Regions from separate parts of the Pseudoalteromonas sp. SWYJZ98 genome, predicted to be linked through region 3. Evidence: predicted binding sites of a transcription regulator. Region 3 holds the regulator's gene; each other region holds the start of a gene.

Region 1 (7,186 bases), on a different contig from region 3:
AGCTCAGCAATTTTTTGCTCAACTTGCTTTTGATCAACTGTAACAGCCGATACCGCATTATCTGGGGTGGGTATAGCCGAATTAAGCGTTACTTCCATTACCTTAGGCGCAGGTGGGTGAATGTTTGCAGACGCATACAAAAAACCACCTATGCCTAAATGAAGTACTATCGATTTTACTACTGAACTATTCATACAGCTACTTCCCCTCAAAGGATTCAGTCATTAATCCTACTGATGGTACGCCTGCATTTTTCAAAAAATCCATTAGTAATAATACTTCTTGATACGACACCTTACCAGAACCTTTAATCATTACTGGTACGTCAGGGTTTTTCATTAATTGTAATTTTATAACCGCAGCAACATCAAGTGCTTCCATAGGCTCTTCAGGATCAGTACCTACGCTCACATAATATTTACCCTCTGCATCAATTGAAGCAATAATGGGCGGAGTATCTTTAGTATCAACTAAATCAGACTCTTCCATTTTAGGTAAATCAACTTTTACACCGTGTGTAATAAGCGGTGCTGTAGCCATAAATATAATTAGTAGTACCAACATTACATCAATGTAAGGTACTACATTAATTTCTGCGACCGGACGGCGCTTTTTACGCTGATACATTCGCTTGTGCCTCTATTTGTGTAGCTGCTTGACGGTGTAAAATATTAGCAAACTCTTCCATAAAGTTAATATAGTGAGACTCAAGCTTTTCAACACTGTTTGAAAAGCGGTTATAAGCAATAACGGCCGGAATTGCCGCAAATAAACCCATAGCAGTCGCAATAAGTGCCTCTGCAATACCTGGAGCTACCATTTGTAATGTAGCTTGTTTCACTTCACCAAGTGCAATAAAGGCATTCATAATACCCCACACTGTACCAAACAAACCAATGTACGGACTTATAGAACCTACTGTTGCTAAAAACGATAAGCTAGATTCAATTTTTTCAATTTCACGAGAAAGTGCAACACGCATTGAACGGTGCGTACCCTCCATAACAATACTCGCACTTTGAAATGTATTCTTTTTATGGCGAGCAAACTCTTTAAAGCCTGAAGTGAATAGTGCTTCGATACCTTGAGACTGACCGCTGCGTGATGATATTTCGTTATACAATTTGCTTAAATCAATACCAGACCAAAACTTTTGCTCAAATTTCTTAGCATTTGATAGTGCATCTGATATTGCTTTTTTACGCTGAAATATAATTGTCCACGACATTACAGACATGGCAACTAGCCCTAACATTACTAATTGAACAAGCAAACTTGCTTCTAAAATTAGGTCTAAAAAATTAAGCCCTGATCCCACGTTAAACTCCTAAGTAATTTCAAAATACGGCAAATTGATTAATTTGTATAAATATGACCGCTTACAAGGTCAAAAGTTGCATCTAGTGTATCTAGTCCATTTCAAGCTGACAACGGTATTGCTATGAATAGGCAACAAAAAACGTTAAAAAAACAGCTTTAGTTGGCATTTCCCTCTGCCTCAGTATTTTATTTAACCTTTTAACTAAACTTGCTGACTACAAATATGCGTAAATATATAGGTAAAACGTCATAAAATGCGCCGTTTATTCAAAATAAGAGCATAAACACTCAAAACTTATGAGCCTGACCTTCACGTAATAGTAAAACTAATACCGAGTCACAACGGAACTCATTACTTAAGCTATAAATTTCATTAACTTATAAATTTAACGATTAATTAACGCACAAGATTCAAACAACAATAAAATTCACCGAATTAGTTTTTCTAATCTGAAAATACAAATTTTCTAGTTTGAACAAAAAAGTAAACTTACGTATTATTCTCCCATACCGAACTAGCGCACTGAATGAGACAGCTTCATTAAGCCAAGTTCTTAGTAATAGGATATTTTATCGTATTACATTGTTTTACTCTTTCTGGATAAAACCAAATTAAGTAAAACGTAGTTCCCTGGATTACTTCCTTCAACTTGTTGTTTGCCCGCATTTTTTGCGGGCTTTTTTTTGCCTGCAATTTGGAGCACTACATACTTTATTTATAAACTAATAATTGCCCTGCCTATTTTACAATAAGTAATTCGGTTACTAGTTTGAATGGTACGCAGGATAGCTTCGCGAGTCTTAACGCCCTGTGAATTAACAGTTAACTATAAAGCATATAGGTATTTTGAAATAACATTTGCAACAGTGTGTTGAGGTTTTGGGTAAAATACCTGCAGGATAAATATGTCAAAGCAAGGGATACCAAGTCAGTTACCTGCTGTGCAATAAACCACAGCAAGTAATATGTATAGGCTAGTCTTTTTTAGGAAGTAAACCGAAATGATGGTATGCGCTATCAGACACTATTCGCCCGCGTGGAGTGCGCTGAATAAATCCTTGCTGGATCAAAAATGGTTCTATCACATCTTCAATTGTTTCTCGCTCTTCACCAATAGCAGCCGCTACATTGTCGAGCCCGACAGGGCCGCCCATAAATTTTTCAATTATGGCGAGTAAATATTTGCGATCCATATAGTCAAAACCACTTTTATCTACGTCAATCATGTCAAGCGCTTGCTTAGCTACTTCGGCGTTTACTGTACCGTCAGATTTTACCTGTGTGTAATCACGTACACGGCGCAATAAGCGGTTAGCTATACGTGGTGTACCGCGCGAACGCTGTGCAATTTCGGTTGCGCCATCGTCGCACATTTCTAAACCTAGATAATGTGCAGAGCGCCCTACTATATGCGACAAATCTTCTACAGAATAAAACTCTAATCGCTGCACAATACCAAAACGGTCACGTAGGGGCGATGTAAGCGAGCCTGCTCGGGTGGTTGCTCCAATAAGTGTAAATGCAGGTAGGTCTAATTTAATAGAACGCGCAGCTGGGCCTTCACCAATCATTATATCAAGCTGGTAGTCTTCCATTGCGGGGTAGAGTATTTCTTCAACTTGCGGGCTGAGTCTGTGTATTTCATCAATAAACAGTACATCGCCTTCCTCTAAATTTGTGAGCAGCGCAGCTAAATCGCCTGCTTTTTCAAGTACAGGGCCTGATGTTGTTTTAATACTTACGTGTAATTCGTTGGCGACAATATTTGCAAGCGTGGTTTTACCAAGCCCTGGTGGGCCAAATATTAATAAATGATCGAGCGCTTCACCACGGGTACGAGCAGCTTCAATAAAAATTTCCATTTGCTGCTTAACATGAGGCTGGCCTCTGTAGTCAGCTAAAAGTTTTGGCCTTATAGCACGATCTATAGAGTCTTCATTTGTTTTTTCAGTCGCGTCAATTAAGCGATCCGCTTCAATCATGGGTTACTCACAACATAGATTTTAAAGATTCTCTAATAAGAACCTCAGTAGACATATCGGGTTTGCTTATCGATTTTACTGCTTTTTGAGCTTGTGGCAATTTATAACCTAATGCAAGCAGTGCCGATACGGCATCATCGGCTGCGTTATTAGCTATTGTCGCATCGCTCATTGGCTCTATTACTGCGCTGTCGCTAAATGGCGTAAATAAATCATTACCCCAATCTTTTAGTCTGTCTTTCATTTCGAGTACTAAACGCTCGGCTGTTTTTTTACCGACACCCGGTAATTTAACTAGCGACGTTGAGTCTTCGTTATTTACACAACTTACAAATTGCTTTGCCGACATGCCCGATAAAATAGCTAAGCCAAGTTTTGGCCCTACGCCATTTGCTTTTAATAGCTCTCTAAACAAGGCACGTTCAACTTTATTATTAAAACCAAATAACAGTTGAGCATCTTCACGCACTACAAAGTGAGTGTAAACAATCGCGTTTTCACCAATCTTTGGTAAATCGTAAAAACAGGTCATTGGCATTTGTACTTCGTAACCGACACCACTTACTTCGAGTAATATCTCTGGTGGCTGTTTTTCGACTAAAATACCATTTAAGCGGCCTATCATAGTTATTTCCTTAGACGTCCTCTAACGGTTTTGCTTGCGCTACCCGCTAGTTTAATTAAATTTTGTTCTGAGTGAGCGTGACAAATCGCAATAGCGAGTGCATCAGCTGCATCGGCTTGTGGCGTGCCAGGCAACTTTAAAATATTTTTTACCATGTGTTGCACTTGTGTTTTATCAGCGCCGCCGTTACCTACTACTGCTTGCTTAATTTGTCTAGCTGAGTATTCAAATACGGGTAAGTCGGCCATTGCTGCACCCACAATCGCAGCGCCTCTAGCTTGACCAAGCTTTAAAGCAGAATCGGGGTTATGCGCCATAAATACTTTTTCAATGGCAAAGGTTTCTGGCGAAAACTGCTCAATAAGCTGTGTAATGCCTTGATAGATCATTTTAAGCCTAACCGGAAAAGGATGATCGGCTAACTTAATACAACCACTGCCTAAGTATGTAAATTTAGAACCTTGGTGGGCAACAACACCATATCCGGTCAAACGTGAACCAGGATCGATCCCTAAAATAATGGCCAAACAGCACTCCATTGTTATTATTTTTAAATTACGCTAATAATGCCAGAGCACTGTATAAATTACCAGTACAAAGAAAAACAAAAATGCCCACGTGTTAGGTGGGCATTTGCAGGAGCATGTTAGTTTAAGCTTACCCTAGGGCACGCACTAATCCTTGGGTGTTTTGTTTTAGTGTTCGGGCAATCATTAAATAACCTAAACCCGCTACAAATACACCGCCAGCTACCGGCCCAATAATCCATATGTGCGGGTGTAGCTTACCGGCTAAATCAAACATTTGTTGTTGCACAATTAAAAGCGCTATATCACTAAAAAATGCGGCAACTAAGCCAGCTAAACCGCCAAGTAATAAAAACTCGTACAAGGTCGCGTTTTTAATTAATCGGCTTTTAGCGCCAAGTGTTCGCAGTATTACTATTTCCTGCATACGCTCACCTAAACTAGCTTGCACTTGCGATATAAGTACAAGCGCGCCACACAGCACAACAATTGCAAGTACAAAGCCAATGGCGAGTGATACTTGCGAAATAGTTGTTTGTATTTGCTTAACAAAGTTATCAATGTCAATTGCTGTAATAGTAGGGTAAGTACGCAATAACTGGCTAAAGTCACGCTTTTGATCTGGATTTATACGTACCGACGAAATATACGTTGCCGGAAAATCTGCAAGTACATCTGGGCTTAAAATAATAAAAAAGTTAGGTTTAAGCGTGGCCCAATTAACTTTGCGCACACTGGTAATTTTAGCATCGAACGACTGCGAACCAATTAAAAATGTTAGCGTATCGCCTATCTCAACATCTAAACGCTCAAGCATCGACTCCTCTACTGAGGCTTCAGCCATCGCATTTTCACCAAACCACGTGCCTTGTGTTACTTCATTTTGGTCAGGCACATCTTTAAGCCATGTAAGATTTAGCTCGCGGCCAATACCTGCACGTGCTTCTTCGTCTTTTTTCTCGTTGTCTTGCAGCGATACTGAACGTGCTACCAACTCGCCATTCACCGCATTTACGCGCCCACGAATAGTGGGATAAAACTCTGATACTTGAATATCTTTTTGAGCTAAATATTCATTAATTGGCTCAAGCTCATTTTGCGTAATATTAACTAAAAACGCATTAGGCGCATCGGCAGGAAGTTGCGACTGCCAATCAGATATCATGTCGTTTTTAAGTACCACTAAAAACAGCAGTAATTTAATCGCTAACGAAAAACTAATTAACTGTACCGCGTTCACATTTGCACGCTTTTGAATAGATGCAATTGCAAGCGACCAACTGTTACCTGGCTTAAGCCCTAATTTTCGACCGCCACCAAATATTAATTTAGATATCAAAAACAACACACCAATTAGCGCAAGCGTTGAGGCAAACAAAATAAGCGTTATTTTTATGTTGTTACTAAATAACCACATTAATAAAAACACAGTTAGCGCACTCATGCCTAAGTGCACACGACTTACTGCCAACTTGTCACCTAAGTTACGGCGCAGCACTCTAAGCGGTGGAATATCAAATAAATCAAATAACGGTTTAATAGAAAACATAACGGCACAAATTACGCCAGTGCTTATAGCCACCAGCCAAGGTTTAAAGCCACCTAAAGGTAGCTCTGTGCCCATACTTTTTGATAAGTAACTTGTTGCTATTTCTTGCAAGCCATAACCAATTAACAGCCCAACACTTACCGCCATTGCACATACAAGCAATAAATGGAGCATGTATATTTTGCGGATCATTGAACGGCGACCGCCTAGCGTTTTCATCATCGCTACTGGATCGTATTGGCGTTCACAATAACGTTTTGCTGAAACGGCTATAGCCACTGCGGCTAAAATAATACCTAATAGGCCGGCAAGTAATAAAAAGCTCTCTGCACGGTTTAAACTATTTGAAATAGGTGATTGACGGTCTTTAACGCCGTACCATTGTTGGTTTTCTTTCATTTGTGGTTTAAGCCACTCATAAAAGCTATTTATATCGGCCTCACTACCTGCATAAAGTTGGCGATAATAAACACGACTACCTGGCTGCACAACTTCGGTTTTTGCCACATCGTCAATATTAATAAGCACGCGGCGGCTGCTTGAAAATACATTAAATGGCGCATCGGGCTCTTCTACAATAACTTTTGAAACATTAAATAATGCAGCACCAAGCTCTACTTGCGCGCCTATATCAATATTTAAACTGTAAAATACTGATTCACTTAGCCACACATTACCAGGCGTTGGTCCGCTATTAGCAACCTTAGTTTCACCTGTTAAGGTATCTTTAACTTTTAACTGCCCTTTTAACGGGTACGCATTAGATGCCGCTTTTACTGAGCTAAACTGCATTTCATCATCGGCAAACAACATAGTGTCGAAGTACACCATTTGCGCCGTTTTTAAATTTTGGCTCTGTGCTTTAGTAATAAAAGCAGTGTCGAGAACATGATCGCTTGCAAGTACACGGTCTGCTGCAATAAAAGCACTGCTTTTTTGCGCAATACTTTGCCCTATTCGCTCAGTAACCATAGACAGTGTAAGCACGGTTAAAACAGCAAGGGCGATAGCTGCGCTTATAACTGTTAGCTCACCACGGCGAAATTCTCGCGAAAATAACTTAAGCGCTAACTTAACCCACATTAGCAACGTCCTCTACTTGGCTTTTTACCAGTAAGCCCGCTTCTATTTGAATAATGTGCTCACATTTTTGTGCAAGCCCTTCATCGTGAGTAACCAAAA
Region 2 (7,186 bases), on a different contig from region 3:
GGAAATAATCAAAACCAAGCTCTAGAGCTTGTTGGTAAATTTCATAGGTTTCTACTTTTTCGGCAAGTAACTTAATATGCGAGTGCAGTTTTAAATCATTAAGAACCGTTTTTATTGTATCTATATCAGATGCTAAAAAATCTATTTTAATAATATCAATAAATGGGTAAAAATGACGCCATACAGGTTGATGAATATAGTCATCAAGAGCAATAGTGTAACCTTTATCTTTTAAATCTTTAACGATAGCTAATAAACGCTTACCAGGCTGGATAGTTTCAAGTATTTCTACAACTATAGTGTCTTTACCTAGTAGTGTAGGGTAACCCTTTGATAGTGTTTCTAGGGTGAAGTTTATATAGGCAGGTTTATTGTCGGTTAAATCTTCTAAACCAAAATTAAACTGGCTACCCTCTATAAGTCGTGTTGTTGCCTCGTCACCGTCTATATCGGGAAATACGTTATCAACGCCATCGCGAAATAAAAGTTCATACCCGATGAGCTTTTTATCTCTGTCTAAAATAGGTTGGCGTGCAGCGTAAAAATACATAAACAGTTCCGTAAGAGTAATCTAATTAGTTATTGTAATAATATATGGCAAAAGACTCAAAATAGCATTACGTATATTTGCTAGATTAATAAATTATCATTAAAAATTAAGGTCTTTCTAGTATTTAATTTATTATATTTCACCAATTCGCTTTAAAATTATTCAACATGAGTATTTTTGTATCAGGTGAGGGCAGCAAGTTGGAGATTTTATTATCAAGCATGATATAGTCAGCGAGAATGGTTTTTACCCCAATAGTGTCTTAACTATAAAATTTTAAGAGTCATTATTTGGATTAAAGCCTATTATTAATAATTATGCGGAGGCTAATTTGGAAACAGGAATGATTATTTCACTAGCATTATATTTTATTGTAATGTTAGGTATCGGACTATATGCATATAAGCAATCTACTGACGATGTATCTGGTTACATGTTAGGTGGACGAAATCTATCTCCAAGTGTAGCTGCACTGTCTGCAGGTGCATCTGATATGAGTGGCTGGATTTTAATGGGCCTACCTGGTGCGATGTTTGTTACTGGTTTTAGTAGTACATGGATAGCAATTGGCTTGGTGATTGGTGCTTGGTTAAACTATTTGTTAGTTGCACCGAGATTACGTGTTTACACTGAAAAAGCAAATGACTCTATAACCATCCCAGATTACTTTTCAAATCGCTTCAATGATAAATCCAACCTATTACGTGTTGTATCAGCTGTGGTAATTATTGTTTTCTTTACTCTTTATACTTCATCTGGTGTTGTCGCTGGTGGTAAATTGTTTGAAAGCTCATTTGGTTTAACTTATGAGATGGGTTTATACATTACAACGGGCGTAGTTGTTTTATATACCTTGTTTGGTGGTTTTTTAGCTGTCAGCTTAACTGACTTTGTGCAAGGTTGTATTATGTTCATTGCACTTATTCTAGTACCAACGGTTGCATACTCTTTGCTTGAACAACCTTTAGAATCAACTTTACATAGCGTAAATCCAGATATGCTTAACTGGATTGGTGCAGGTTCTGCATTAGGTATTATTTCTGCAATGGCTTGGGGTTTAGGTTATTTTGGCCAACCACATATCATTGTTCGTTTTATGTCGGTGCGTAGTGTTAAAGATATGCCTAAAGCACGCCGTATTGGTATGACATGGATGATTGTTGCTGCCATTGGTGCTGTTGGTACTGGTATATTTGGTGCAGCTTATACTTATGAGAACAACATTGTAGTTGAAGATCCTGAAACAATTTTCTTAATTCTTTCTGAGTTGCTGTTCCACCCACTTATTGCTGGCTTTTTACTTGCTGCAATTTTGGCTGCGATTATGAGTACTATCTCATCTCAATTATTGGTTAGTTCAAGTTCATTAACAGAAGATTTCTATAAAACATTCTTACGTAAAGATGCCAGTGATAAAGAGCTAGTTGCTGTTGGCCGTATTAGTGTTGCCGTAGTTGCTATGTTCGCTATTTATTTGGCTTACGATAGAGATAGCTCTATATTAGACCTAGTAAGTAATGCGTGGGCTGGCTTTGGTGCTGCGTTTGGACCACTTGTATTGTTTAGCCTTTATTGGAAACGCATGAACTTTGCTGGTGCGTTAGCTGGTATGTTAGTAGGCGCATTTACTGTGCTAATTTGGATATATGGACCATTTACTATCAATGGTGAAAGCTTAAGTAGCTTTATGTACGAAATAGTACCTGGCTTTATTTTAGCGAGTATTGCAATTGTTGTTGTTAGCTTAGTAACAAAAGAGCCAGAGCAAAACATCACTGTTTTATTTGATGAAGTAGAAAAAGAGCTTTAATTAGCAATTACTACTTATTTTAAAGTGAGTAGTAATTAATACCAATCCGCAATAATACTTAATCATTTTGCGGGGCTAAACGTGTTGCTACCGGCGTTAAAAAATTCTCATTTAGTACAACTAAATATCGAATTTTTGCCTAGCTATCAACACGTTTTTCCACCCTCAAAGAGATCACTTAATTAAGCGAATTGGTATAATAAAAAAGGGAGCAACTTAGTTGCTCCCTTTTTTATTTAGTTTGTCCCGTTCGAGGAGGGAACATTCTATGAATTAACTTACTTTTTTATCGTTGTTATCTTCAATTGATGCAACGTTATCTGACTTTTTACTTTTTGCTGGCGCTTTGGTAACAACTGGATCTTTGCCGCCCTTTAATATGGTCATAAAGTCATCTTTGCTTTTCGCTATTTCTAAAGCAAGTGATTCAATTTGTTGCTCACTAAGCGGTACGTCTACCTTTTCTAGCATTAGCTCAAGTGATTCTGCTATATCGAGCATCTTATCATAAGCATCAGCTTCTTTTTTGGTAGTAAACGTCATACGCTCGACTCCGTTTCGTTCTACAACATATTTAACAACAACAGCCATGATTTCTCCTGCAAAATTGCTTGGCACCGTGGTTTGTAAAAACCATTAGATTACTGTTTTTATGTACAGTAATGGTTTGGGCGTAAATTTGCAAGCGCGAAGTATTAATTTTTAGGTGTCTTAAATTTGACAAAAAACGGTAACTTTACTTTAGTTAAGCAATCACTTGTTGTACCAGCTGCATTTTCAGGATTTCGGATCATAGTGATAATGCGTTTAGGTACACTTTAAATGATGAGCTTTTCAGTTCCTTACTTTTTGGTTTTCCTGAGCAATATTCAAAATTAAGAAAAGAAGAATAGGGACAAGTTTGATGAAAACGTTAAAAAATTTATTCATAATAAGCTTATTATGCTTACTACCCGCGACTACCGCGTATGCACAATTATCAGAAGTAACTAAGCAAATGCCTCAAGTTGAGACAATTAGTATAAATAATGCCGATGCAGAGAAGCTTGCTAAGCTACCAGGTATAGGTAAGAAAAAAGCGCAGGCAATAGTGGACTTCCGTGAAGAAAACGGCGAATTTAAAAGCGTCAGTGATTTATCGCAAGTTAAAGGAATTGGTAAAAAACTATTAGCCAAATTAGAGGGGAAAATTTCACTTTAATAGCAGTAGATAACAATCAGGGCGCTATGCGCCCTGATTAAATTGTTTTAATGCATCGCTTAAGTGTTTTTTAGCAAAGTTGATTTCAATAGGTGTTGTTAAAAGTGGGTAGCAAAGTCCGCCGAGTATCAAAAACGGGATTAATATCCAACCTTTAAATACTGTGAATATTAAAAATAGTGGACTTAGTAATATTAATTTAATAATACGTAGTAACACTTTATCAGTTGGCGATAACATACTTAAAGAAAGTGCTATTACGTCCTGACGCTTGCGTACCTTTAGGTGCTTAAGCTCATCTAATTGGCTTGAAAAAAATGTGAACATATCAAATCGACTTTTTAATTAATAAACGGCCAATAACTATAATAAATAGTGTTAGTGAGAAAATCCCAAATATAATTTCCATCCAAGCAGGCATGCTCAAACCAACAAATTGCCAATCTATATTTCCACAATCCCCGGTCGCCTGAAAAAAGCTAGGTATCCATTCATGTAACGGCATAAACGATGGGAAGTTTGGTTCAAACTCACAGCTAAATGCAAAAGGGTCCGTGGTGGTTTGCATATCAATATGCTCGCGAGCAATTAAATATCCCCAAACACTCGATACACCCCAAATTACATACGCTAATATACGAACTGCTTTGCTCTGTGGTTTAGTCGAACCTACAATTCCTGCGCCTAATAGACCCAGTACGGCTGTACGTTGATATATGCACATTATGCAAGGCGCCAATCCCATTTGGTATTGAAAGAAAAGGGCGGTCACTTCAAGTAAAAAAACGATAGCTGTAAATAAAAGCCAAGGGGTACGTTGGGTGGGTAATTGCGCAAGCCAGTTCATAAAAATTCCGCGTTTAAATAAGACGTTAGATTATGACCTAGGATAATGTATGCGGCAACAAAAAGGAAAAAAAAGCTACCGAAGTCGCTTTTTATAAGATGAAATTTTTGACCACTCAATGCAGCCTCAGCAGAGGCTACATGACGCTCGACTTAGTTCCCATTGATACATAAGCTTAGTTATATCGCTTACTTATACAACATTGGTACATTGCCTAATCAATTCTTTAAAGTTGCGGTTAGAACGCTCTGTTGCATAGGTGTTCCTTTTTAATGTACTTATGTGTTTTAAGTTGATTCAGCTAGGTATGGTGTAAATAAAAAATACCAATAATTACAATGTATCTACAATGAATATTGCTCTGTATATTTATACATTGTAGCTATATTAGAAAAACCTAAATTTTATTATTTATTAATCTTTAATTTCTACTCATTTGCTTATTAATATACCTGACTTTACTTGTTAGTTATGCTTCCTCTGGTACAATCAGTCAGTTATTCGTGTAAAACGATGAGTGTTGATTAATTCGAGTGGGAACTGGATGAGAATTTTTAAAGCGAAAAGCCCAGCAGGATTTGCTGAAGAATATATAGTTGAATCTATTTGGAACGGCGATTTCCCTCCAGGTTCAATTCTACCTGCCGAGCGAGAACTTTCAGAGTTAATTGGTGTAACAAGAACGACCTTGAGAGAAGTATTACAGCGTTTAGCACGTGATGGTTGGTTAACAATTCAGCATGGTAAACCAACAAAAGTAAATAACTTTTGGGAAACGTCTGGCTTAAACATTCTTGAAACATTAGCGCGCTTAGATGAAGACAAGATGCCAGAGCTGACAGATCAGCTTTTATCTGCACGTACTAATATTAGTGCTATTTATACACGTGCTGCAATTAAGTTAAATCCTGAACGCGTGATTGAAATTTTATCACAAAGCCATGAGCTAGAAGACACCGCTCAAGCATTTGCTGACTATGATTATAAAGTGCATCACGAATTAGCCGTTGCGGGTAATAACCGTATTTATGTATTAATACTTAACGGCTTTAGAGGCTTTTATTCAAAGATTGGTTGTCATTACTTCTCTGATGCTGGAACTCGTGAACTTGCTCGTCAGTTTTATAAAGATTTAACCATTTTGGCAGAAAAGAAAGAGCATGATGGTGCTATTTCTATGATGCGTAAATATGGTCATCAAACAGGTGAGATTTGGCAAAAAATCCGTGGTGATATGCCCTCAGATATAATGGACTAAGTCTAAGCGAGAAACCTGCATTTGCAGGTTTTTTTATATCTGTAAAATTTAGCGCCACCGTATATGAAATTCTAAAAAGTTTAATGCATAAACCACTTCGATATTTTTAAAATTTCTACTTAGTTACAACGCAACTTACACTTTAAATTAGACCTATTATTTAAGCATATTAGCGCAAGTTGCAAGTGTTCGTTATTTTCGATTGCTCACATCGTTAAATGCGATTGTTCTTTTGTAGTGAATAACTTTAGAATACCAATTAATTATATGTATGCGCTATTGGTTTTTAATTTTTAGCGCCCATATAAGTACCAGCATTGCGAAAGCAATTGAAAACAAACTCAAAATATTTGGAGAATAAAATGGGTGTATTAGTAGGCCGCCAGGCACCAGACTTTACCGCTGCAGCTGTTCTTGGTAACGGTGAAATTGTAGATAGCTATAACCTTCATGAAACAATTAAAGGTAAAAAAGCAGTTATCTTCTTTTACCCACTAGATTTCACGTTTGTATGTCCTTCTGAACTTATTGCATTTGATAAGCGTTTTGAAGAGTTTCAAAAGCGTGGCGTAGAAGTAATTGGTGTTTCTATCGATTCACAATTCTCACATAACGCATGGCGTAACACTGCTGTAGCAGACGGCGGTATTGGTAAAGTTCAATACGCACTAGTTGCAGACGTTAAACACGAAATTTGTAAAGCATACGACGTTGAGCATCCAGAAGCGGGTGTTGCGTTCCGTGGTTCTTTCTTAATTGATGAAGAAGGTAACGTACGTCACCAAGTAGTGAACGATTTACCACTAGGTCGTAACATAGACGAAATGCTTCGCATGGTTGACGCGCTAGCGTTCCATACTGAGCACGGTGAAGTATGTCCTGCTGGTTGGACTGAAGGTAAAAAAGGTATGGACGCAAGCCCTGAAGGCGTTGCTAAGTTCTTATCTGAAAACGAAGGCGAGCTATAAAGCTATAATTTAGCCCTTAGTTTTAAATAAAAAAACCGCCAATTGGCGGTTTTTTTATTTGTAGCGTTAGCTCACTTTAAAATAAGCTCGCAAAGTTAAAACGAGAAGCTAACTTTAGTGTAGAAGTATCGGCCTCTAGGGTTGTGTACACCTGAAGCATAACCGTATAGATCAGCGTCGCCATCACCAATTGCAAATGGTGGCTCTTCATCAAATAAGTTATTTACACCTAACGATACTTTAGTTGAGTCAGTAACACGATAAGATGTTTGTAAATCTACCAATGTTTGCGAATCAACCATACGTGATGTATTGCTATCAAAGTCTAAATTACCGTCAAAATCAATATCTGGGGTATCTTCAAACTCACCTACATAACTGATGTTTACGTTTGTATTAAACTCGCCAATTTCCCAGTTTGTAGAGAAAATCCAGCGGTGCTCTGGATAGCCATACTCACCGGTGTAATCGCGGCCATCTTTTTCAAATTTATCTTGGTATGCCCATTCTAAATTAAATTTCAATAAACCTAAGTCATCAAGTGAGTGATTG
Region 3 (7,186 bases):
TTCACACTAGTTTAAAAAGCTAGTTATTACTTGCCACCAGCTGTTCACTAATATCAAATACGGTATAAGATAAAGTTAATTCTTCAATATCGCTTGGCAATGCGGTATCAACATAAAAAAGTAATTTAAATTCAAGCTCTTCCCCTGCTTTTAGAGGTTGCTGATCAAAGCAAAAACAGGCTATTTTATGTAAATACTTTGCCGCTTTACCTGGTGAGACTGATGGTACAGCCTGCATTACTTTATCTAGATTGCTGTTATTTTTAGCACTAAACATTACTTCACGCATTGCACCGGGTTTTACCACTACACTGTATTCTTTTGATTTAACTTCAAACGGTGCACCACTTTGTGCGTGAGTAGTAAAGCTAACGCCGACTTCTCGGTTTTGTACTATTTGTGTACTTTGCTCTGCTTGCTCAAGCGAAGGCTTTCCATTAAGCCCTGTTACATCACAAAACACGTCATACAAAGGTACTAAAGCAAAGGCAAAGGCAAACATGCCTATGCAAATAAGTACCAAACGTTTGAGTAGCGGTGCGTGTGTCATTACTTAATAACCGGCGGCGTAGAAAAAGTATGATATGGCGCTGGAGAGTCAACTTCCCACTCAAGGCCTTCTGCCCCTTCCCATACTTTTGCAGGCACTTTATCACCGCCACGCGCGCATTTAATTACCACAGCTACAAACAACAATTGCGATAAACCAAAGGCAAACCCACCAATACTTATGATTGCGTTAAAGTCGGCAAATTGAAGAGCATAATCGGGAATTCGACGCGGCATACCGGCAAGCCCTACAAAATGCATAGGAAAAAACAGTACGTTCACGCTCACCAGCGATAGCCAAAAATGCCATTTAGCCAATGTGATATTAAACATATTGCCCGTCCACTTAGGCAGCCAATAATAAGCACCTGCCATTATCGAAAATACAGCCCCTGTTACTAATACATAATGAAAGTGCGCCACTACAAAATAAGTATCGTGATATTGAAAATCAGCAGGTGTAATTGCCAGCATCAATCCCGAAAAACCACCCAAGGTAAACAGCACAATAAACGCAATACTAAAAAGCATTGGCACTTCAAAAGTTATTGAGCCTTTCCACATTGTGGCAACCCAATTAAATACTTTTACTCCTGTAGGTACCGATATAAGCATGGTCGCGTACATAAAAAACAACTCGCCAGCTACCGGCATCCCAGTAGTAAACATATGATGAGCCCATACAATAAAGCTCAATAGTGCTATGGAGGATGTGGCGTATACCATTGAGGCATAGCCAAAAAGTTTTTTACGAGAAAAGGTAGGTACTATTGTAGATATAATGCCAAAGGCAGGAAGAATCATTATGTATACTTCGGGATGACCAAAAAACCAAAAAATGTGTTGGAACATCACCGGGTCGCCACCGCCTGCGGCATCAAAAAAGCTGGTCGCAAAATACTTATCGGTAAGTACCATAGTGACAGCCCCTGCAAGCACTGGCATTACCGCTATTAATAAAAAGGCAGTAATGAACCACGTCCATACAAATAAGGGCAACTTCATCCATGTCATGCCGGGGGCACGTAAGTTCACTATGGTTACAATCACATTGATTGCGCCCATTATTGAGCTAATTCCCATAATATGTACGGCAAATACAAACAATGCAGTATTATCATTACTGTATGTTGTGGACAGTGGTGCATAAAAAGTCCAACCAAATGCAGGACCCCCACCAGGCATAAATAACGATGCCAATAGGATTAAAAACGCAAACGGTAAAATCCAAAAGCTCCAGTTATTCATTCTTGGCAATGCCATATCTGGCGCGCCAATCATAAGTGGTATCATCCAGTTAGCAAGGCCTGTAAAGGCGGGCATAACCGCACCAAACACCATAATTAAACCATGCACTGTGGTCATTTGATTAAAAAAGTGAGGGTCGACCAACTGTAAACCTGGTTGAAATAATTCAGCCCTGATCACCATGGCCATTGCGCCACCAATTAAGAACATGGTCAGCGAAAAAATTAAATATAAACTACCTATATCTTTATGATTAGTTGTGTAAAGCCAGCGTTTAAAACCTTTAGCTGGGTGATGAGCATGATGAGCTTCATTGGCGTTAGGTTGTTCTACTATGCTACTCATTAGTTCGCCTCCACTTTGGCATCAAGTGCTGTCTGTATTTGACTCGGTTGAATAACATCACCCGTATCATTACCCCACGCATTACGTTTATAAGTAATAACCGCAGCTAATTGCTTTATAGATAACTGCTTGGCAAAAGCTTGCATTGCCGTACCGGGTCGTCCATGGATAACTACATCAATGTGATCTTTTATATCGCCAAGCACTATCGGGCTGCCTTTAAGTGCAGGAAATACGCCCGGTAACCCCATGCCAGTAGGTTGATGACATGCAGCACAATTAGCCATATATACTTGTTCGCCTAAAGTCATTAATTCTTCTTTTGGGAGGGTTTTATCAAGTAATGCGGCATCTGCTAATGCTGCTTTTTGTTTAGCCTGCTTTTCATCTGCAAGCCATGTTTTAAAATCAGCCTCAGATTTAGCGACCACCACAACGGGCATAAAGCCATGGTCTTTACCACACAACTCAGCACATTGGCCTCGGTAAGTACCTTCTTCGTTTATGTTCGTCCATGTTTCGTTTATAAAGCCGGGGTTAGCATCTTTTTTAACTGCAAAATCAGGTACCCACCAAGAGTGAATAACATCGTCAGAAGTCATTAAAAATCGTACTTTTTGATTTATTGGCAGTACAAGAGGCTTATCAACCTCAAGTAAGTAGTTAGGATTTTTATCTGCAAGATTCGCGATTTCATCTTGCGGGGTAGATAAAATAGAGTAGAACTCTACATCTTCACCCATATATTCATAATGCCATTTCCATTGCGAACCCGTAATTTTAATAGTGAGATCAGCTTTGCTGGCATCTTCCATTGCAATTAGGGTTTTAGTGGCTGGTACTGCCATAGCAATTAAAATAACAAACGGAATTGCAGTCCAAAGTATTTCTACTTTAGTGCTTTCGTGAAATTGGGCAGGTACAGCCCCTTTAGATTTACGGTGATGAATAAGTGCCCAAAACATAATTGCGAACACTATCACCCCAATCACACAACATATTATAAATATGGTCATGTGCAGCTGATATACATTATTGCTTATATCGGTTACGCCTTTGCGCATATTGTATTGGCTGTTAGCCAAAACTGGGTGCGAAAAAACACATAATATAAGCCACAAGGTAGAGGTCAGTTTACCCATGTGACGGCTCCTTTGATGCTATTGCGAATGCAAAGCGAAGAGGCATACGGCTTAAACGCCAATTCGTTATTTTTATTTTTTTAGCCAATCTTATTTAATATTGATTGGTTTTGCTGCGCCAACAACGAGTTTATGTATATTGTGTGTTCTCAAAACTAAAAAGCTGTGAGTTATTATTAGCTCAGCGCATTAACAATTAGCTAAAAAACGAACAACAAGCAAGTTTTAGTATAAAAAACAATCAGGTGATATTGAATAATTAATAAAAAATCGGTAATCAACTGGGCAACAGAAAGTTCAAAATATGAGCAAAACAAAGGGGTTTAACGCATTCGGAGGGGGAAAATATAAGTGCAAAAAAGTTTACAGCTTAAATAGTCAGTGGGCTGTTTACGCCCTATTTTTAGTACAAATTTTAAAACAAAAATGCGTACTAGTTAGTACGCATTTATAAAACTGCTTGTTTAAAAGCTATTTTTAAAGTCACATCCAATCAGCGTTTCTTATAACGCCAACGGCTAAGCCTTCAATATTAAAAGACTCATTCTCAAGATCTACTTCAATAGAGTCAAAATCGTCGTTTTCAGCATGAAGTAATACTTTACGACCCGCTTTCTCAAGACGTTTTACAGTTACGTCTTCGTCTAGGCGGGCAACAACAACTTGTCCGTTTTCAGCGGTTTGAGTACGATGTACAGCAAGTAAATCACCATCCATAATACCAATATCTTTCATGCTCATACCGTTAACGCGTAGTAAAAAATCTGCAGCCGGTTTAAACATTAATGGATCGATTTTGCAGTGACTTTCAACGTGCTCTTGCGCCAAAATAGGTGAACCAGCAGCAACACGCCCTATAAGCGGTAAACCTAATTGTTCTGGCTCTTCTTCTTCAATTAATTGAATACCACGGCTTGCACCTGGTTTCATTTTAATTGCGCCTTTTTTAGCAAGTGCTTTTAAATGTTCTTCAGCAGCATTGGCACTTTTAAAACCTAATGTTTGCGCTATTTCAGCACGTGTAGGAGGCATACCAGTGTCTTTAATAAAAACTTTAATTAGTTCGAGTATTTGAGCTTGGCGGTTCGTTAATGGTCGCATACAACTGGTTTTCCATACAGTATATTTAACTGTGAGTATATACAGTTAAATAAAAATCGCAAATTTAAATTAAGCCTTAAAATAGCTAAAGTAATTTCACTTGTGTACATTTTAGGGATATAACTAAAGCTAAGTTTATAAATGATTAAAAATGCAAAGGAGACATTATGAGTATTTGGTACCAGCCCATCACCTTAGAGCTGTGCAAGCAGTTAGAACAAGGCATTAATGGCCAAGGAACATTAATGAAAACTATGGGGATAGAAGTCACAGAAATTGGCGATGATTATTTGGTTGCCACAATGCCGGCAATTCCTGAGCATCATAACCCAATGGGGATGGTTCACGGCGGAGCTAACGTTGTACTTGCCGAAACAGTTGCCAGCTATGCCGCTAACTTTGTTGTCGATTTTACTAAATTTTACTGTGTAGGGCAGGAAATTAGCGCAAGTCATTTAAAAGCATCTCGCAACGGCACTTTAACAGCAACGGCAAGAGCGTTTCATATTGGCAAACGTAGTTCAGTATGGGAAATAAAAATTACAAATAGCCGCAATGAGCTGTGCTGCGTATCAAAAATGACCGCAGCAGTCGTAGAGCGAAGATAGTTACTTTTCGATTGGGTAAATGGTAATTTCCATACCCGCACCAATCGCAGATATACGCAATAATGTATCTGCATCTAAGGCTTGATTAAAGCACTTAGGAGAAGTCCCTGATTCAAAACCAATATCAAACGTTCTACGTGAACAGCTTAACCATTGCTTTAGCGCGTTACGCGAACACGATTCAATAAGCTCACATATATGGTTTATGGCTTTATCAGGTGTGCTCACCTCACCTGTAGCTTCAATACGCGCTAGTTGACGGTATTCGTCTTTGTCATAATGTAAAATCGTCGCGACTTTTTTCAAGTCCGCCACTAGCAAACTAATATCTTGCTTTGATTCAAGCTCAAGATCTACATTTAAAAATTGAATTTCCGACATCGTTTCGTATTTATCCTCTAATAATTTCATTGCAAACTTTAACGCAGTTTTACCGTTATACCAAATCAACTATGCTCTATTAACCACTTTATATGGATATTTCGCAGCTTTTAAGTATTTTTTAGCATTTAAAGCTAGCTGGATATCAAATATTCAGCTCAATTAAACAGATAAGTCATGTTAGGAATTTAAGTGTAATCTTTTTTATTTTTAAATGATTACAGTAAGCTATAGTTTAAACTGCGACAAAATGTCGCAGTAACTTATCCTATTAATGTAATAAACTAGCCTCTAAAAATAATAAGACTAAAACATGAATAAAAAAATATTTAAACATGCTCGCAAGTTACATAAATGGTTAGGTTATTTATTAGCACTACAAATTTTAGCATGGTTACTAGGTGGTTTAATTATGAGTGCAATCCCTCTTGATAAAGTTCATGGGGAGCATCTTGCAACACGTACTCTTAATAACCCATTTACGCAGGCTGATTATGTTGCCTCCCTTGACGATATTGCCTCTCAGGTGGTTAATCCAACACAAATAATTTTTGAGAACTTCTTAACTACACCACTTATTACTGTCTTTAGTAATAACGAGCAGCAAAGCTTCAATGGCATAACAGGCCGACCATTTGAACCGCCAACTAAAATACAAATTACCGCAAATGCTAAAGCACACTTACTTATTGACGCTCAAGTAACAAGCGCTGTACTACTAAAGCTAGGTATGCGAGAAGTAGGATATAAAACCAATGTTTGGCAGGTCCAATTTGACGACACATTTAACACAACACTGTACTTGTCAGAAAATAACGGCAAAGTTATTACCGTTCGCAGCACACTATGGCGAATATTTGACTTTTTTTGGATGTTACACATTATGGATTACGATGAACGAGAGGATTTGAATAATCCACTGCTTATTAGTTTTGCAGCAACCAGCGTACTCTTTTGTCTAAGTGGAATATTACTACTTATGCAAAATATACGACTAAAACGATTTATCCGAATCAAAAGTAAGAATAAATCAAAGTAGGCATATTGGTTTTTGAGAGCTAGCGCATGCTCATCAAAGAGTAAATCGCCCTAGGAAGTACCTAAGGGCAGATTTTATTCCAAGTGTTTAAATCGACTCAAATGTCGCTTTAACATTTCGTTTTCGGAAATTAACTCATCACGCTCATCCAGCAATTGTAGAACTAAAGCTATTGCAGACCAATCTAACGAAAAGTCCTGTTGAATACGGGCTGCTTTTTTAACTAGGGTCACTGCAGATACCGTAAATTGCCATTGCGTAACGTGCTCCCCCTCAATTGGAACCGCAATATTGTGCTCAACTAGCTCATATAAAATTGCTTCGCTAATATCACTACTCAAACATAGCTCTTTGCTAGTAAGTAAATCATCTTTTTGTGTCACGATAATTTGCATTATGGCTTGCTCCAGTTATTACGGGGATCAAAGTGAGCTTTTTCGGCTAATTCTTCCCAAAGTTTTTTACTGGTATCATCAACAGATGTTGGATTAACAATTTTAAGCACAGCAAATAAATCACCTTTGGCTTTTTTACTCATTAATCCCTTACCTTTAATACGCAAGCGTTGACCAGACTGACTATTAGATGGAATAGTTAATTGGATTTTGCCTGCCAACGTAGGTAAATTTATTTTTGTACCAAGAGCCGCTTCCCATGGTGCAAGAGGGACGACTATATTTAGGTTATGACCTTCAACATCAAATAATAGGTGGGGCACTAAACTAATTTGTAAGTACAAATCGCCATTTTGCCCGTTCGCTGACCCTAATCCG

What was found. Region 3 encodes LexA, which represses DNA repair genes until DNA is damaged. Its sites were predicted from a motif close to TACTGTATNNNNATACAGTA; they were not measured.
Region 1: a site for LexA is predicted at 4,504-4,523, ahead of ruvC (crossover junction endodeoxyribonuclease RuvC). Genes of this name have one in related genera too.
Region 2: a site for LexA is predicted at 3,003-3,022, ahead of I6F10_RS05690 (YebG family protein). Genes of this name have one in related genera too.

What each region holds. Positions count from the first base shown of each region.
Region 1 covers NZ_JADYXA010000002.1:48,055-55,240, reverse strand. Annotated here, with positions in the region: gene tolA (cell envelope integrity protein TolA) at 1-194, opposite strand, end outside; gene tolR (protein TolR) at 199-627, opposite strand; gene tolQ (protein TolQ) at 614-1,318, opposite strand; gene ruvB (Holliday junction branch migration DNA helicase RuvB) at 2,296-3,303, opposite strand; gene ruvA (Holliday junction branch migration protein RuvA) at 3,311-3,928, opposite strand; gene ruvC (crossover junction endodeoxyribonuclease RuvC) at 3,931-4,455, opposite strand; gene I6F10_RS01905 (ABC transporter permease) at 4,586-7,087, opposite strand; gene I6F10_RS01900 (ABC transporter ATP-binding protein) at 7,077-7,186, opposite strand, start outside.
Region 2 covers NZ_JADYXA010000005.1:66,023-73,208, reverse strand. Annotated here, with positions in the region: gene I6F10_RS05700 (EAL and HDOD domain-containing protein) at 1-550, opposite strand, end outside; gene putP (sodium/proline symporter PutP) at 882-2,360, shown strand; gene I6F10_RS05690 (YebG family protein) at 2,634-2,951, opposite strand; gene I6F10_RS05685 (ComEA family DNA-binding protein) at 3,265-3,561, shown strand; gene I6F10_RS05680 (DUF6170 family protein) at 3,586-3,888, opposite strand; gene dsbB (disulfide bond formation protein DsbB) at 3,890-4,408, opposite strand; gene fadR (fatty acid metabolism transcriptional regulator FadR) at 4,953-5,666, shown strand; gene I6F10_RS05665 (peroxiredoxin) at 6,029-6,634, shown strand; gene I6F10_RS05660 (TonB-dependent receptor) at 6,730-7,186, opposite strand, start outside.
Region 3 covers NZ_JADYXA010000042.1:11,638-18,823, reverse strand. Annotated here, with positions in the region: gene I6F10_RS17085 (cytochrome c oxidase assembly protein) at 20-550, opposite strand; gene ctaD (cytochrome c oxidase subunit I) at 550-2,142, opposite strand; gene coxB (cytochrome c oxidase subunit II) at 2,142-3,284, opposite strand; gene lexA (transcriptional repressor LexA) at 3,768-4,385, opposite strand; gene I6F10_RS17065 (PaaI family thioesterase) at 4,553-4,993, shown strand; gene I6F10_RS17060 (hypothetical protein) at 4,994-5,374, opposite strand; gene I6F10_RS17055 (hypothetical protein) at 5,688-6,413, shown strand; gene I6F10_RS17050 (chaperone modulator CbpM) at 6,488-6,808, opposite strand; gene I6F10_RS17045 (DnaJ C-terminal domain-containing protein) at 6,808-7,186, opposite strand, start outside.